3 regions of the Arthrobacter dokdonensis genome follow, and region 2 is predicted to be linked to each of the others. Evidence: riboswitches for the same ligand, from Rfam matches in the RefSeq annotation. Region 2 holds a riboswitch; each other region holds the start of a gene.
What was found. A riboswitch is a leader RNA that binds a small molecule or an ion and turns the genes downstream of it on or off. The one in region 2 is predicted to bind S-adenosylmethionine.

Region 1 (5,655 bases), 1.0 Mb from region 2:
CCACTACCTCAAGTCCGCCGAGTACACGGCCCGCAACGGCAAGACCCGCCTGGTGGACATCACCACCCTGCCCTCCGAACTGCATGCGGCACCGGACAAGATCCACCCCATGCCCTTCCCCGGGCTGAACATTGACAACCTGCCGTTCTTCGCGGTGATCGCCTCCTGCGCGGAGGGCACCACGCTCATCCACGACTGGGTGTACGAGAACCGCGCCATCTACCTCACGGAGCTGAACCGCCTCGGCGCCGGGGTGCGACTGCTGGACCCGCACCGCATTGACATCAAGGGCCCGACTGCGTGGCGGGCCGCGGAGATCGGCTGCCCGCCGGCCCTGCGCCCCGCCGCCTGCATCCTGCTGGCCATGCTGGCCGCCAAGGGAACCAGCGAGCTGCGCAACATCTACGTCATCGAGCGCGGCTACGAAGACCTGGCCGAGCGGCTGAACACCGTCGGCGCCGAGATCGAGTACTTCCAGGACTAAGTCCCAAAGTACGACGGCGGACGGTGACCTTTTGAGTCGAAAGGTCACCGGCCGCCGTCGTACCCGTTGAGGTTGGAGATCACGACGCCTCTTCGTCCCTCAGAGGCGTCGTGATCTCCAACCTCAACGGCCGGATCGGTGGTGATCTCCAACCTCAACGGCCCGATCGGTGGTGATCTCCAACCTCAACGGCCCGCGTTTCAGATGGCGGCGAGCGCCTGTTCCAGGTCCTTCTTCAGGTCGCCCAGATCCTCCAGGCCCACGGAGAGGCGCAGGACGCCGTCGGACAGGCCGATGGCGGCACGGCCCTCGGGCCCCATGGCCCGGTGCGTGGTGGTGGCCGGGTGCGTGATCAGCGACTTGGTGTCGCCCAGGTTGTTGGAGATGTCGATGATCGCGAGGGCGTTCAGCAGCTTAAACGCGGCGTCCTTCCGGGTGCCGGAGACCGGTTCGGCCAGTTCGAACGTCAGCACGGTGCCGCCGGCCTTCATCTGCTTCCTGGCCAGGTCATATTGGGGGTGCGATGGCAGCAACGGGTACTTGACCCAACTGATCTGAGGCTGCGCCTCCAGGAACTCGCCCAGGGCCAGGGCGCTGGCGCACGACGCATTCACGCGCAGGCCCATGGTTTCCAGCCCCTTGGTCAGCACCCACGCGTTGAACGCGGACAGTGCCGGGCCGGTGTGCCGCATCAGGTTCTTCACGGGCCCGTCAATGAACTCCTTGGTGCCCAGGATGGCGCCGCCCAACACGCGGCCCTGCCCGTCAATGTGCTTGGTGCCCGAGTACACCACGATGTCCGCGCCAAAGTCGCCGCAGCGCTGGAGCAGGGGCGTGGCGAAGACGTTGTCCGCGACCACTTTGGCGCCGGCGGCGTGGGCCAGTTCGCAGACGGCGGCGATGTCCACAATTTCCTGCATCGGGTTCGACGGCGACTCAAAGAACACGGCGGTGGTCGGCACGGACAAAGCCGACCGCCACTGGTCCAGGTCCGGTCCGTCCACAAACACGGTCTCCACGCCCCAGCGGGGGAGCAGCTCGTTCAGGATCACAAAGCAGGAGCCAAACAGGGAGCGCGAGGCCACCACGCGGTCACCGGCCCCCAGCAGGGCACCCAGGGCCGTGAAGACGGCGGACATGCCGGACGCCGTCGCAAAGCACGCCTCCTTGCCCTCAAGCAGGCGCAGCCGCTCCTGGAACGTGGCCACGGACGGGTTGCCGTAGCGCGAATACACGAAGCGGTCCACCTCGCCGGTGAACGACTGCTCGGCGTGCTCGGCGGATTCGTAGACGAAGCCGGAGTTCAGGAAGAGGGCCTCGGAGGTCTCCTGGAAGTTGGTCCGGTCCAGCCCGCCGCGGACCGCCTGGGTGTCTTCCGCCCAGCTGGCGGCGTGGTCGTTAAAGTTACTCAAGTGCGTGTGTTCCTTAGCTTTGGCAGGTGGTGCCGGGGTCACCGGCGTGGGACGTGCCTACTTCCAGGGCAGGCTGCGGTTCTTCCAGCCGTTGACGACGCGGTCGCCGTAGCCGTCGGGCACGCCCTCAAAGCCCTCGAGCACATTGAACGCCGTGTATCCGGCGGCAGTGGCGGCCTGCGCGGCGGCAACGGACCGGGCTCCGGAACGGCACAGCACCACCAGTTCCCGGTCGGTGGGCACGGCTGCCCGCAGCTCGGACACAAAGGCAGGGTTCGGCTCGCCCGAGGCAAGGTTCCACTGGATGAAGACGGCCTCCGCGTCCAGGGCGGAGACGTCCGGCACGCCAATGTGGGCCCATTCGCCGTCGGTGCGCACGTCCACCAAAACGGCGCCGGCGGCCACCTTGGCCCAGGCCTGGGCGGGCGCCACATCGCCGGCGTAGCTCACGCGATGCCCTCGCCGTCGAACTCTTCGGGGTCTTCCAGCCGTGAGACGGCGTGGGCGACGGCGGCGTCCGAGGAGGCCACGGCGTGCGGGAGGATGACGGCCTGGGCACAGATCACGGACGTGCCGTTGAACGTCACGGCGGGGCCGCCGTGCAGGATGTAGCCTTCCGCCAGCGCGGCGGAGATCCGCTCACAAAACGAGCTGTCGTCCGGGCCGGTGATCAGCCGGTAGGGCAGCGGGGCTTCTTCAACGCTCATGTGTACTCCTCAGTGCAGGCGGCGGCCGCTGCAAGCGGGTACCGGGCGGTGGAGGGGCCGTGGCAACCGGCACACCGCGGGGCAGTTCGCGCTTGCAAGCCGCAGCCGTTGGTTTGGCAGGGTTTGCCGAGTAGTCACCTGAGGCACCCCGCCGACACAGAGGGTTGCCGTCCAGCAAGTCAGGGCTTGGCGCTGGCACTCGTTACTCACAAGAAAAGTAACACATGGCTGGCGGGCACGGCCCATGGGGCCGGGGAAATGTGGCGCTGCATGACTTTTCCAGCAAAAGGACGGCCGGCAGGGGCAGCCCCGTCCGCCCGGCCGTGCGCCCGCCCCCTCCGCCCGGCCGTGCGCCTGTAGCCTAGGGCGTGCGGGCCAGCAGCGCGCTGAGTTCGGCAGTCAGCCGCGCGCGGACGTCCGAGGCGCCAATCTCCGTGCCATCGATGCTGTTGACCGGCGCGAGCAGCCTGATGCTGGACACGAGCCAGACGGCATCGGCGTCCAGCAGGTCCGCCGGCACCAGGGGGCCGTAGCCCAGCTCCCAGCCGGCTTCCCTCGCCGCGGCAAACAGGGCGCCCTGGGTGGTGCCGGGCAAAATGCCGCTGTCCAGGTTGGGGGTGATGAGCCGCTTGACGGGAGCGCCGCCGTCGTCCGTCACGTGGGCCAGGAGGACGGACGACGTCGGCCCCTCCAGCACGTGTCCGTCGCTGCTGGTGAAGATCACGTCATCCGCGCCCTGGGCGTGGGCGTGGCGCAGGGCCGCCATGTTAACGGCGTAGGAAAGCGTCTTGGCCCCCAGCAGCAGCCACGGCGCCCGGTGCGCCACGGTGCTGTCATAGCCGCGGTCCAGCAGGATCACGTCCAGGCCCCGGGCGCGCTGTTCGGCCAGTGCCGGGGAAACGGCGGTGGCCTGCACCCAGGCGGTGGGGGTGTCCGCGCCCTCGGGCCCGCGGGTGGCGATGAGCTTGATGACAACGTTGGTGTTGCCGTGCTCGTCCGGGACCTGGGGAGAGGCCTCGGAGAAGGCCGCGACCGCCGTCGCGATGGCCCGTAGCCAGACGGCGGCTTCGGGGACCTCCAGCCCCATCGACTGTGCGGAGGTGGCCAGCCGGTGCAGGTGGGCCTGCACCTTGCGGGGTTCGCCGTTGACGGCCAGCAGGGTTTCAAAAATGCCGTCGCCGCGGGTGACGCCCTGGTCGGTGGCCAGGAGGGCCGGAACGCCGGCGTCGACGAGGCGGCCGGACGGGTGTGCGGGGTCCAAAAACACCAAAACAGTCATGGATCGAGCTTAGTGCCCGTGCTTTGGGCGTCCGTCGGGTCTAGCGCGGCGCCACCGGTACCGGTCGAAGGTGAAGGAGCGGGCAATGCCCGTCAGGCCCGGCGATCCGTCTGCGTTTGTCCGGGGCAACGGTGAATTTTCCGCCCCCGGCGTTGGCCATGCCAGCCGGTAGGCTAAGTAAGGTCACTTGACGCGCACATGGCGCCACCTGAGGAGGCACCGCTTGATCTGGACAGCGTTCAGCCTGCCCAACGGACCCGCATGGCTCTCGGCCCTGCTGCTGCTGGCGGACATGTGCATCCGCATTGCCGTGCTCGGCATCATTCCCGGCAACCGCCGCCCCACCACTGCCATGGCCTGGCTGCTGTGCATCTTCTTTCTGCCGTACATTGGCCTGATCCTGTTCCTTATGTTCGGCAACTTCCGGCTGTCGCGCCGCCGCCGGGAAATGCAGGAGGCCGTCAACCGCCGCGTCGTTGAAGGAACACGGGAGATCGCCGGGCAGGTGACTCCGTACGACGGTCCGTCCTGGATCAACCAGGCCGTGGAGCTGAACCGGAACCTGGGCTTTTTTCCGGCCCTCGGCGCCAATTCGGTGGAACTGGTCAAGGGCTACCAGGAGTCGCTGGACGCCATGGCCGTGGCCGTCAACGAGGCCCGGGAATACGTCAATGCCGAATTTTACATCATGAGTTCCGACGCCTCCACCGACCGGCTGTTTCACGAACTCGAGGCCGCGGCCGCACGCGGCGTCAGGGTCCGGGTGCTCTTTGACCACATCGGTTCGCTGCGGGTGCCCGGCTACCGGGGCATGATCCGGAGGCTGAAGGCCAGCGAAATCCAGTGGCGCCGCATGCTGCCGCTGCTGCCTGTCAAGGGCCAGTGGCGCCGCCCGGACCTGCGCAACCACCGCAAGATCCTGGTGGTGGACGGCCGCGTCGGCTTCACCGGCTCGCAAAACGTGATTGAGCCGTCCTACCGCAGGAAGGCCAACGCCAAGGTGGGGCGCAAATGGGTTGAGCTCATGGCGCGGCTCGAGGGGCCGATTGTGGGCACGCTCAATGTCATGTTCGCCACGGACTGGTCCAGCGAGACCGAGGAAAACCTGGAGTCCCAGCTCGCCACCCACCACTGGGACTCGTTCGACGGCGGCGTGCTCTGCCAGGTGGTGCCCAGCGGACCCGGATTTGTCACGGAAAACAACCTGCGGCTGTTCAACACCCTGCTGTATTCGGCGGAGGAACGCATCACCATCTCCAGCCCGTACTTCGTTCCCGACGACTCCCTGCTCTATGCGATCACGACGGCGGCCCAGCGCGGGGTGCGCGTGGAACTGTTTGTCTCGGAGAAGGGTGACCAGTTCCTGGTCCACCACGCCCAGCGCTCCTACTACGAGGCACTGATGAAGGCAGGCGTGAAGATCTTCCTCTACCCCAAGCCGCTGGTGCTGCACGCCAAGCACTTCACGGTCGATGCGGACGTGGCCGTGATCGGCTCCTCCAACATGGACATGCGCAGCTTCTCCCTGAACCTGGAAGTGTCCGTCATGATGATCGACCAGGACGTGGTGCAGGCGATGCATGCCGTGGAGGAACAGTACCGGAAGGTGTCCCGCGAACTTCACCTGCACGACTGGGTCGCCCGGCCCATGCTGGCCCGCTACGTGGACAACGTGGCCCGCCTGACGGCCACGCTGCAATAGGTTCCGCCGCTCCTGCCGGGGGACCGGCCGGTCAGCCCGGGAACCCGGCTCCCAGCGTCGACAGCACGCCG
Region 2 (5,655 bases):
TGTAGCTGCCCAGGAAGGGGACCACCACGTCCACCAGGTTGACCCGCGCGTAGGAATCGAGCAGCAGGGGCGTCACATGGAAAACAAGGAACACCACTGCCAGCAGCGAAATGTTGCGGTGCAGCAGTGAAACGGAAAACCGCGGAATGACCAGCAGCGGCCGCCCGGACCTGGCCAGAATGCCCAACAGCACCGAACCCGTCAGGAGCACCATGGACACCAGGCCGCTGACCCGGGCAAAGGCCCACATGGCGTCATCCATGGAAACCAGCTCCCGCCAGCTCGGGCGCGGGCCAGCCCGCCGTCGTCAGGACGCGGCCGCCCTGGTCCACCAGACGGGCGCTGACGGAGGAATCCCGCAGCCAGGCGGCGGCCGCATGCCCCTTGACGATGGCGGCGGTGCTGTACGCATTGGCCTCCAGCGCGGTGGGCGCGGCGACGCTGGCACTGCGCCAGACGGCGTCGGCCGGCAGTCCGAAGCGCGGGTCCAGGATGTGGTGGCGCAGCGCGCCGGCCTGCTGCCAGCGGCGCTTGGACGTGCTGGAGGTCGCCAGCGCGCGGCCCGCCGGCAGGGACACCTGCTGGGCGGGGTCGCCGGGCGTGTCCTGGACCAGGACCTGCCAGTGCCCGGCCGCCCCGTCCGGGGCCGGGCCCGCGGTGGCGATGTCGCCGCCCAGGTTCACCAGCACGCCGCAGCCACGTTCGACGGCGATCCGCGCCGCCGCCATGTCCGCCGCCACCGCCTTGGCCGTGGCGCCGAGATCCACGGTGACGTCCGCGGGAACAGTCAGGCACCTGCTGTCCAGGGCGATGCGAGTCCAGCCGGGCGCGCGGGGCTCGTGCGGCTGGGGCGCGCCGGGCAGGAGGGCACTGGGCTGGGGCGCGTGCGCCTGGGACCTGCCGGCGGACGAAAGTCCTGTGGAGGACGGACCGGCAGCCAAGCGGCCGGCCGACCGGGCGCCGTCGTTCCTTCCGGGCCCGGGGAGGGAAGCAAAATCCGCGTCGTAGCCGAGGGAAATGAGGTCCCCGCCCAGGGTGGGGTCCACGGCGCCGCCCGTCCACCGGGCCGCCGCCAAGGCTGACTCCATCAGGGTGGCCAGCAGCGGAGACACGGTGGCGCCGTGCACCAGGTCCCCGCGCCGCACCGCCAGTTCCGAGTCCGTGCGGAAGCGGCTGCAGGCGAGGTCGACGGCGTCGAGCATCCCTTGTGCCAGCCTGGCCGCGGCATCGGCCTGCCCGGGATCGGTCACCACCACCGAGGCGGACAGTCCCCACACCTGCCAGGACCGGCGGGCCGTGGCGTCATCCGGCGCCACGTCAGGATCCCGCCGACCGGGAGTGGCTGGCGCTTCCGTTGCCGGGCAGCAGCTGGGTGCCGGAGGAGGAGCCGGACTGTGAGCCGGAGTCCGGTGAGGAACCTGAGTCCGAGGACGGGTCCGGCGTCGTGGTGCCGCTGTTTTGGGTCGTTGCGGCCTTGGCTGCGTTGGCGGCGTTGATGGTGCCATCCAATGCAACGCTGCCCAGTGCCGCCGTCCCCAGTGCGCCCATGGCCACCACGGACGTGACCGTCTGGGCGATTTTCCTGCCGTCGGCTGTTCGTGCCATGACGGGCCCTCGCTCTCAAAGTCCAAGTTTGGCGTTGTGTCCTGTCTTCAAGGATCAACGTGCTGGCTTTGAATTTGCCGTGAACGGGCCGGTGGGAACTTAGGTATCCGCTTGGCGGCTCGTGGGCGTCAGTAGCCCGATCCGGAGGCGGCGGGGACCAGGATGAACAGGGCCTCCACGGGGGCGGCGGAGCGGTTCTCCCAGGAATGCGGCTCCCGGCCGGGGAAGGAGAGCGTGTCCCCGGCCTGCAGGTCGTACGATTCCTGGGTCATGATCAGCGTCAGCTCGCCGCTGACGATGTGCAGCACGTCAACGTCACAGTCGACGGCGTACAGCTCGGATTCGCCGCGGCCAAACGGTTCGATGGTGGTGCCAAGGATTTGCAGGCGGCGCTCCGAGCGGGCGGTGAGCAGCCGTTCCACGATGCCCTCGCCCCCCAGCGAGATGCGCGGGCCCTCACCGCGGCGCGTCAGGTGCGTCTCGGGGGCGGCAAAAAGCTCGCCGATGGAAATGGACAGGACTTGGCACAGTGTCACGAGGGACGCGACACTGGGAGAGGTGAGGTCACGCTCCACGCGGCTCAGGAACCCCTTGGTCAGCCCGGTCGCGTCGGCCACATGCTCAATCGTGAGCCGCTGTGACTGACGGGCGGCACGGATCCGTGAGCCGATGGCCACCGGGGCAGAGCTGGGTTCAACGGGCAGTGCCTTCATGTGTGCTCCTAAGGGGTCCGGGCTACGCGCACCCACCGTGGCCCTCCCACGGGCAGGGTCACTTTGACTGTCGCGTCCATCACAGTTTAGCCTAATGGACAACGGATGTTGCCTCTTGGGCAATTTTATTTCGCGGATCCGCAGCCACTCTGGAGCACCTTCATGACCTTTAACGTTGCCATAGGCATGCTGCTGCTGAGCCTCCTCTTCGCCGGCACCATCCTGCGCCTGAAGATCTACACCGTTTCCCAGATGCTCAGCCTGCGGTACGGCCAGAAAACCACCACGATGTCCGGCATCGTCATGCTGGCCTAGACTGTCCTGATCTCGGCCACCTCTTCGGGCGCCCATGCCACAATTTTTGTGGTCCTGTCCGGCTGGGACCGGTGGCTCGCCATTGCGGTGGGCGGCGCCATCGTGCTGGTCTACTCAACCATCGGCGGCATGTGGTCCATCACGCTCGCCGACCAGGTGCAGTTCGTCATCAAGACCGTGGGCGTCTTCCTGCTCATGCTCCCGTTCGCGTGGAAGGCCGTCGGCGGCCTGTCCGGCATCCAGTTCCGGGTGGAGCCAGCTTCTTCCAATGGAACGGGATCGGCCCGCAGACCATCATCACCTACCTTGCCATCTACACCCTGGGCCTGCTGATCGGCCAGGACATCTGGCAGCGCGTGTTCACCGCCAGCTGATCTCCATCGTGGTCAGCGACGTGGTCTTCGCGCTGACCATCGCCTACGACATCCTGGTGGGCGGGCTGCCCGTGGCCATCATCGGCGGTCTGGCCTGGGCGTGGGGAGTTGGAAGTGGGGCGGGTGGTGACGTAATTTATTACGCCGCCACCCGCCGTCGTACTTTTTGGCGGTAGAGTGGTGCCAGCTTCAAGAGATGCGGCGCCAAGCTCCGACTGGCCGCGCACCAACCCCATGTTCACAGGGTGGTTCGGATGAGGAAGCGGCCCGACGCCAACCGGTGCGGGCAAGAGCACACGCAAAGGCCATGACATGACCATTACTGCCGTCAACCGCCCCGTCCGCACACAGCAGGCCAACCGCACCGTCCGCACACAGCAGGCCAAGCGCCCCGAAGGCATCCCCGTCCTGCCCGCCGTGGACATCAACCTCGGATCCGTCACGTTTTTCACCCCGGGCGGGCACCGCCAATACTGGTCCGCCGAACCGGCCGAACTGGTCAACGCTCTCACGGAGGCCGTCCGGCCGGCCCAGTGGATCCCCGAAATCGGCACCCTGGTGGTGACCGTCGCACAGACGGGTGTGCGGGCGGGCCGGCGCCTCGGCTTCCGCCTCGCGGCACACTAGCTGGCTCGGCCACCAGTCGCTGGCGTCTGGAAATACGGCCGGGTGATCAGCTCGAAGCCGTGCCCTGGCGGGTCCTTAAAGTAGACTCCGCGCCGGCCGACCGGCCAATCCGTGTCTGGCGCGAGGCCGGTCCGGTAATCACCGGACCGGCCCACATGCGGTGAAGATCCTCATTCGATGACGGCGATCACGGCACCCTGGGCCACCTCGTCGCCCTCCTGGACCCGGAGCCGGACGGTGCCGGCCAGGGGCGCGTAGATTTCGGCGTCGACCTTGTCGATGGACACCTCGGCGAGCAGGTGCCTGTCCTTGACGGGGTCGCCGTCGGCCACGTACCAGGTGGACACCACGCCGGGCTCGGACGCGTCGCCGGTCATCATCGGAAACAGGACATCAGTCACGCGGCCACCGCCTTTCTCACCGCGGCCTCGATGCGCGCGGACGTTGGCAACACAGCATATTCCAGTTCCCGGGCGTACGGAATGGGAACGTCCGGCACGCACACGCGGCTGAACGACTTCAGCAGCGACGGGTCGTGCTCGGTGATGGTGGCCGCGATCTCCCCGGAGAGCCCGAACGAGCGGTAGTCCTCATCCACCACGATGACCCGTCCGGTCTTGGCTGCCGTCGCAATCACGGCACCCCGGTCCAGCGGGACAAGCGAGCGCAGGTCCAGCACCTCCACGCTGATGCCCTCCGGCGCCAGCTTCTCGGCCACGTCCAAGCTGTGGTGCACGGACAGTGACAGCGTCACAATGCTCACGTCGGCGCCTTCGCGGGCCACCCTGGCCTTGCCGATCGGCACCACGTAGTCCCCCTCCGGCACGGCGCCGATCGAGCGCTGGTTCTTGGCCATCCAGGCCAGCCCCATGACGCCCTTGTGGAACATGTACACGACCGGGTCATCGGAGCGGATCGCCGCCGTCATGAGCCCCTTGGCGTCGTACGGGTTGGACGGGACCACCACCTTCATGCCGGGCAGGTGCGCAAACGTCCCCCACAGCGTCTGCGAGTGCTGGGCGCCGTCCGAATAGCCGCCGCCCACGGCCGTCATGAGCACCATGGGCACGCGGACGTGGCCGCCGGACTCGTAGTGGATCTTGGCCATGTGGTTGTAGATCTGGTCCATGCACACGCCAAAGAAGTCCACGAACATGAGCTCCACGACGGGCCGCATGCCCTCCACCGCCGCGCCGATGCCCAGCCCGATGAACGCCGACTCCGAGATCGGGGTGTCCAGGACGCGCTCCGGGCCGAACCGCTCCAGCAGCCCCGTGGTGGAGGAGAAGATGCCGCCGTACGCGCCCACGTCCTCGCCCATGACAAACACCGACGGGTCCGCCGCCATCTGCGAGGCGATGGCCTCCTGGATGGCCTTGGCCGTGTTCAGCCGCCGCGTGCCCGGTTCGGGTTCCCGGGGCAGCGGCCGGTGCGCGGCCGCCGCAGTTGCCTGGCTCATGAGATTCTCCCTTCCACAAAGACGTACTTGCGGGCCTCGTCCGGGTTGGGCGTTGGCGCCGCCTTGGCATGCTCGACGGCGTCCGCCACCTGGGTCAGTGCGCTCGCCTTCATCTCCTCCAGCTCTTCATCGCCGAGGGCGCCGGCGTCGCGCAGGCGCTTTTCGTAGGCGGGGATGGGGTCGCGGTCCGGCACCTGGGCAAGTTCGGGCCGGTAGCCCTGGGCGTCGCCCTCGAAGTGGCCCCACAGGCGCAGCGTGTGCACCTCGATGAGGCTGGGCCCCTGGCCTGCGCGGGCGCGGGCGACGGCGGCCCCGGCCGCGGCGTGCACGGCCTCGACGTCGTTGTCCTCCACGCGGAGCCCGGGTATGCCGTAGCCGACGGCGCGGACCGCGTTCGACGGCACGGACGTGGACGCCGCCCGTGCCACGGAAATGCCCCAGTCGTTGTCCTCGATGACGAACACGACGGGCAGCTTCCACAGCGCTGCCAGGTTCAGGGACTCGTGGAACGGGCCTGCGTTGGCGGCGCCCTCGCCGGCGACCGCGACCGCGACGTTCCGGC
Region 3 (5,655 bases), 470 kb from region 2:
GTCCTCCTCGGACTCCCCGCGGCTGACATGGGTGCTGCCCGTGAGTGCGTGCTGGATGAGGACGGCGTTGCTGCCGTCTTCATCCAACGTCCCCCAGGATTCGTAGGCCACCGTCACGGACGGCAGTCCGCCCCCGGCCTCCAGCGCCAGCGCGCCAATGTTCACCGAGCGCAGCACGCCGCCGCCCTGCCCGACGGCGCCGGACCAGGGGCTGCCGCCGGGGTTGGACGTGTCGGGGTCGGTGCCTGGGGTGAACACGGTATCCTCCGCCGCCGTCCTGTCCGCGGCACTCACGCTGATTTTGCTGCCCGGAACCCGGCTTCGAGATCGGCAATGATGTCCTCGACGCCTTCCAGGCCCACGGACAGGCGTACCAGGCCGGGGCGGACGCCGGCGGCCAGCCGCTGCTCTTCGCTCAGCTGGGCGTGCGTGGTTGACGCCGGATGGATCACCAGGGAGCGGACGTCGCCCAGGTTGGCCACGTGCGAGTGCAGCTCCAGGCCGTCCACGAAACGCCGCCCGGCCTCGAGCCCGCCCTTGATGTCGAAGGAGACGATGGCGCCCGTCCCGTTCGGGCCGTACTTGCGGCCGCGCTCAAACCATGGGCTGGACGGGATGCCGGCGTAGGCCACGGCGTCGACGTTCTCATTGGCTTCAAGCCAATTGGCCACCTTGACGGCGTTGGCGACGTGGCGTTCCACCCGCAGGCTCAGCGTCTCGATGCCCTGCGCGATGAGGAAGGCGTTGAAGGGGGAGATGGCGGAGCCGAGGTCGCGCAGCAGTTGCACGCGGGCCTTGAGGATGTAGGCCAGGTTGGCGCCGAGGGCGCTGCCCACGCCGAGGTCGCGGGCGTAGACCAGGCCGTTGTAGCTCTCATCCGGAGTGTTGAATCCCGGGAACCTGTCCGGGCTGGCGGCGAAGTCGAACCTGCCGCCGTCGACGATGATGCCGCCGATGGCGTTGCCGTGCCCGCCCAGGTACTTGGTGGCGGAATGGATCACGATGTCCGCGCCCCATTCCAGCGGGCGGATCAGGTACGGCGTGGCCAGGGTGTTGTCCACGATCAGCGGCACGCCGGCGTCGTGGGCGATGGCGCTGATGTTTTCCAGGTCCAGCACGTCCTGGCGCGGGTTCGAGACCGTCTCGCCGAAGAACGCCTTCGTGTTGGGCCGGACCGAGGAGCGCCATTCATCCAGGTTGTCCGGATCGGAGACAAACGTGACCTCGATGCCGAGCTTCTTCAGCGTGTGGGCCAGCAGGTTGAACGTGCCGCCGTAGATACTGGGGCTGGACACAATGTGGTCCCCGGCCTCCGCCAGGTTGAGGATGGCGAACGTGGTGGCGGCCTGCCCGGAAGCAAGGAGCAGGGCCCCCACCCCGCCTTCCAGGCTGGCGACGCGCTGTTCGACGGCGTCGGCGGTGGGGTTGCCGATGCGCGTGTAGATGGGCTCCAGTTCGGTGAGCGCGAACCGTGCGGCGGCGCTTTCCGTCGAGGGGAACACGAACGACGTCGTCTGGTAGATCGGCAGCGCCCGGGCGCCGGTGGCGGCATCCGGCTGCTGGCCGGCGTGGATCTGACGGGTTTCAAATGACCAAGCGTTGCTCACTTCGAGCTCCTTACACACTAGAGGCCGTCCACGTCCCGCGCCCCGGCGTCCGGGGACGCAGGGGGCGGGAGGGGAAGTTGCGGCCCGCGCTTGCACCGAGCCCGGTTGGCCCAGCGCCAGGTCTTCACCCGGGGCACCCCGCCGCGGTAAGGAGGGTTGCCGGCCAGCGAGCCGGGGCTTGTCGCTGGCACTCATGACCTGTTACCAGTGTGCGAGAGCGCTCCGCCGCGCCGCAACATTGTGACGGCTTTATGACCCTGGCCGAACATGTGCTGGACATTGGCGCCGAAAACTGGGCAGGGCCGAACAAGTGCCGTGCCGACCACCTGCAGCATCCTGTCCTTGGCGTCCCACGTCGGAGGAGTGCCGCGGCGGAGCGGACCCTGCGCTGTCCCGCCCTACCCGCGCTTGCCCAGTCCGGCCCGGCGCAGAGCCTCTGCCATGGCGGTGTCCGCCGCCGGTGCCGCCGGCCGGGCCTGGCCGGTCGACGGAGATCGGGTCTGGCCGGATCCATCCACCGGCCGGCCCTGCCGCCCCTGCCGGGCCTGGCGCGCCCCCTGGGCACCGCCCCGCGGCGAGTTACGCGCCGGTGTTCGGGAGCCGGCGTCGTCCGCGGGAGCATTTGTCGTGGACCCGGCTCTGGCTCCGGCCTTGGCGCCGGCGGCATTGGCCCCGTCGTCCAGGCGCAGGGTGAGCGAGATGCGCTTGCGTTCCGGCTCCACGTCCAGCACCTTCACGCGCACGACCTGGCCGGACTTGACCACGGTGTGCGGGTCGGAGACGAACGTGTTTCTCATGGCGGAGACGTGGACCAGCCCGTCCTGGTGCACGCCGATGTCCACGAAGGCGCCGAATGCGGCGACGTTGGAGACGGTGCCCTCCAGGATCATGCCCGGGCGCAAGTCGGTGATCTTCTCAATCCCCTCGCTGAACGTGGCGGTTTCAAAGCGCGGGCGGGGGTCGCGCCCCGGCTTTTGCAGCTCGGCGACGATGTCCGCCACGGTCGGCAGGCCGAAGGTTCCGTCCGTGAAGTCCTGGGGGTCGACGGCGGCCACGGCCGCCACGCCGCCGGAAATTTCCGCGGGCCCGGCACCGACGGCGGCCAGGATCCTGCGGGCCACGCCGTACGCCTCGGGGTGCACGCTGGAGGCATCCAGCGGCTCCGCTCCCCCGGTGATGCGCAGGAAGCCGGCACACTGTTCGTAGGCCTTGGGGCCCAGGCGGGCCACCTTGAGCAACTCGCGGCGCTTGCTGAACGGGCCGTTTTCGTTGCGGTGCGCCACAATGTTTTCGCTCAGCAGGGGCCCCACACCGGCCACCCGGGCCAGCAGCGCCGGGGACGCCGTGTTCAGGTCCACACCGACGGCGTTGACGCAGTCCTCGACCACGGCGTCCAACGAGCGCTCCAGCTTGGCCGGGGTGAGATCGTGCTGGTATTGGCCCACGCCGATGGACTTGGGATCGATCTTGACCAGTTCCGCGAGCGGGTCTTGCAGGCGGCGGGCAATCGAGACCGCGCCGCGCAGGGAGACGTCCATGCCGGGCAGTTCGGCGCCGGCCAGGGCGGAGGCGGAATAGACCGACGCACCGGCCTCGGAAACCACCAGCTTGGCGACCAAGCGATCCGGATGGGTCCTTTTGAGTTCCGCGAGGAGTTCGGCGGCGAGCTTGTCGGTTTCGCGGCTGGCCGTGCCGTTGCCGATGGCGATGAGTTCCACATGGTGCTTTTCCACCAGGGCAGCAAGCGTGGCCAGGGCCTCGTTCCAGCGCCTGGCCGGGGCGTGCGGGTAGATGGTGTCCGTGGCGGCCACCTTGCCGGTGCCGTCCACCACGGCCACCTTGGTGCCCGTGCGCAGGCCCGGGTCCAGGCCGAGCGTGGCCCTGTTGCCGGCGGGCGCGGCAAGCAGGACGTCGCGCAGGTTGGCGGCAAACACGCGCACCGATTCCTCCTCGGCGCTTTGGAACATCCGCACGCGCAGGTCCACGGACAGGCGGGTGAGGATGCGGGTGCGCCAGGCCAGGCGGGCGCCGGTCATGAGCCAGGTGTCGGCGGCCCGGCCGGCATCGGCAATGCCTAGGGAGTGCGCCACGGCGCTTTCATAGCGGGCGCGGGCCTGCGCCTGGGCGTCGGCGTCGCGGGTGTCCGCCTCCGAAAGGTCCAGTGTCAGCACGCCTTCCTTTTCGCCGCGCAGCAGCGCGAGCACCCGGTGGCTGGGCAGCGTGTGCGGCGGCTGGGAAAAGTCAAAGTAGTCCTTGAATTTCTCTCCGTCGGCGGCCTTCCCTGCCTTGCCTGTTTTGACTGTGGATCGCAGCCGGCCCGTCTTCCACAGCCTTTCGCGCAGCCCGCCCACCAGGGCGGCATCCATCCCTGCCCGTTCGATGAGGATGGCGCGCGCGCCGGCCAGCGCGTCGTCGGCAGTGGCCACGGCGTGCTCCGGATTCAGGAACCTGTCCGCGATCGCGGCGGGGGCCTGCGCGGGGTCCTTGAGGAGCGCCTCGAGCAGGGGCTCCAGGCCGGCTTCCCGGGCGGCGTCGGCCTTGGTCTTGCGGGTGGACTTGTAGGGCAGGTACAGGTCCTCCAGGTCCGACTTCGTCGTGGCGGCCTCGATGGCGGCGCGCAGCCGTTCCGTCAGCTTGCCCAGCGCGTGGACGGTCTCCAGCACCGCACGACGGCGGGACTCCAGCTCGCGCAGGTAGCGCAGCCGTTCCTCCAGCTCGCGCAGCTGGGCGTCGTCGAGCGTCCCTGTCACTTCCTTGCGGTACCGGGCAATGAAGGGGACGCTGGCGCCGTCGTCCATCAGGCCGACGGCGGCACGCACCTGGGCGGGCCGGACGCCCAGCTCCGCGGCAATGGCGGCGCCGATGCGGGCCTCAACCGCCGCGGCGGAGGGCAACAGCAGGGCGGGGGAAGCGGCGTCGGGCTCGGTGGGGCGGGTGGATTCAGTCACCTCTCAATTCTGCCCCAGATTTGAATACTGCCTGCCCCCGCTGCGGTCAGACATCCTATGTGAGTTAGGCGACGCTAAGTCGAGAGCCCGATCACAAAGTGCCAAGATAAACGCATGCGAATGGACCACGTTTCTTACGCCTGTGAATCAGATGGCTTGGCCGCCACCACGGAGCGAATCGCGACCGCACTGGGGGTCGACGCAGTGCGCGGAGGCGTGCACCCGCGCTTCGGCACCCGCAATATGATCATTCCCCTCACCGACCACCACTACCTTGAAGTTGTCGAGGTGTTGGACCACCCCGCCTCCGACAAGGCGCCGTTCGGGCAGGCCGTCCGCGCCCGCTCCCAGGCAGGCGGCGGCTGGATGGGCTGGTGCGTGGCTGTGGACGACCTCACGCCCTTCGAGGAACGTCTGGGCCGCAGCGCCGTCCCGGGCAACCGCAAGTTCCCCGACGGCCGCGAGCTTGTCTGGCAGCAGATCGGCATCAAGGGCCTCATCGCCGACCCGCAGGTGCCCTACATGCTCAAGTGGGAGGGCGACCCCGCCCTGCACCCGTCCCTGGCCCGTCCGTCCGCCGTGCGGCTGGCGTCCCTGACCATTGCCGGCAGCGCCGAGCGCCTGACCGAATGGCTGGGCCAGCCCGTCGAGCAGCCGCTGGAGGACGTGGCCGTGGAGTGGATTGCCCCGCGCGGCACCCCCGGCATCATGTCCGTGACCTTTGAAACAGCCAACGGCAACGTCACGATTTAGTTTTTCGGGCTCACGACAGCGGCACCCACCCTTGCGGGGGCGGGTGCCGCTTGCGTTCCCGGCAGGCGGGGTCCCCGCCAGATTCGGCGGTGCAGATGACGCGGGTTCGGGCGGGTCCACCCAATCGGCGGTGCAGATAAAGCGGGTTCGGCAGCCGCCACCCCACGTTATCTGCGCCACCAAACCCAAGACCGGGAGCCAGCCCACGTTATCTGCGCCACCAATACCGGTGAACCCAGGCAACGACGCCCGCCCTCGGCTGCGGTTACCCGAAGCCGAGTGCGGGGCCAAGGGTGAAGGCGGCGATGTCCACGAGCGAATGCGCCACGACCAGCGGCATCACGCGC

Region 1: it holds a riboswitch for S-adenosylmethionine, as region 2 does, so the genes downstream of both, DMB86_RS01260 (DUF1737 domain-containing protein) here and DMB86_RS05670 (hypothetical protein) in region 2, are expected to answer to the same signal.
Region 3: it holds a riboswitch for S-adenosylmethionine, as region 2 does, so the genes downstream of both, DMB86_RS07690 (bifunctional o-acetylhomoserine/o-acetylserine sulfhydrylase) here and DMB86_RS05670 (hypothetical protein) in region 2, are expected to answer to the same signal.

What each region holds. Positions count from the first base shown of each region.
Region 1 covers NZ_CP029642.1:272,282-277,936, reverse strand. The annotation lists gene DMB86_RS01275 (UDP-N-acetylglucosamine 1-carboxyvinyltransferase) at 1-484, shown strand, start outside; gene DMB86_RS01270 (O-succinylhomoserine sulfhydrylase) at 685-1,896, opposite strand; gene DMB86_RS01265 (rhodanese-like domain-containing protein) at 1,954-2,346, opposite strand; gene DMB86_RS01260 (DUF1737 domain-containing protein) at 2,343-2,603, opposite strand; SAM riboswitch class IV at 2,687-2,810, opposite strand; gene DMB86_RS01255 (aminodeoxychorismate lyase) at 2,965-3,882, opposite strand; gene cls (cardiolipin synthase) at 4,109-5,584, shown strand; gene pabB (aminodeoxychorismate synthase component I) at 5,616-5,655, opposite strand, start outside.
Region 2 covers NZ_CP029642.1:1,277,983-1,283,637, reverse strand. The annotation lists gene DMB86_RS05695 (ferric reductase-like transmembrane domain-containing protein) at 1-262, opposite strand, end outside; gene DMB86_RS05690 (FAD:protein FMN transferase) at 255-1,316, opposite strand; gene DMB86_RS20515 (hypothetical protein) at 1,318-1,605, opposite strand; gene DMB86_RS05680 (cupin domain-containing protein) at 1,734-2,318, opposite strand; partial or broken gene DMB86_RS05675 (sodium:solute symporter family transporter) at 2,493-3,001, shown strand; gene DMB86_RS20510 (hypothetical protein) at 3,016-3,183, shown strand; SAM riboswitch class IV at 3,195-3,306, shown strand; gene DMB86_RS05670 (hypothetical protein) at 3,320-3,634, shown strand; gene DMB86_RS05665 (biotin/lipoyl-containing protein) at 3,805-4,035, opposite strand; gene DMB86_RS05660 (alpha-ketoacid dehydrogenase subunit beta) at 4,032-5,093, opposite strand; gene DMB86_RS05655 (thiamine pyrophosphate-dependent dehydrogenase E1 component subunit alpha) at 5,090-5,655, opposite strand, start outside.
Region 3 covers NZ_CP029642.1:1,747,152-1,752,806, reverse strand. The annotation lists gene metX (homoserine O-acetyltransferase MetX) at 1-177, opposite strand, end outside; gene DMB86_RS07690 (bifunctional o-acetylhomoserine/o-acetylserine sulfhydrylase) at 291-1,607, opposite strand; SAM riboswitch class IV at 1,689-1,806, opposite strand; gene DMB86_RS07685 (Tex family protein) at 2,006-4,501, opposite strand; gene DMB86_RS07680 (VOC family protein) at 4,670-5,308, shown strand; gene DMB86_RS07675 (CPBP family intramembrane glutamic endopeptidase) at 5,574-5,655, opposite strand, start outside.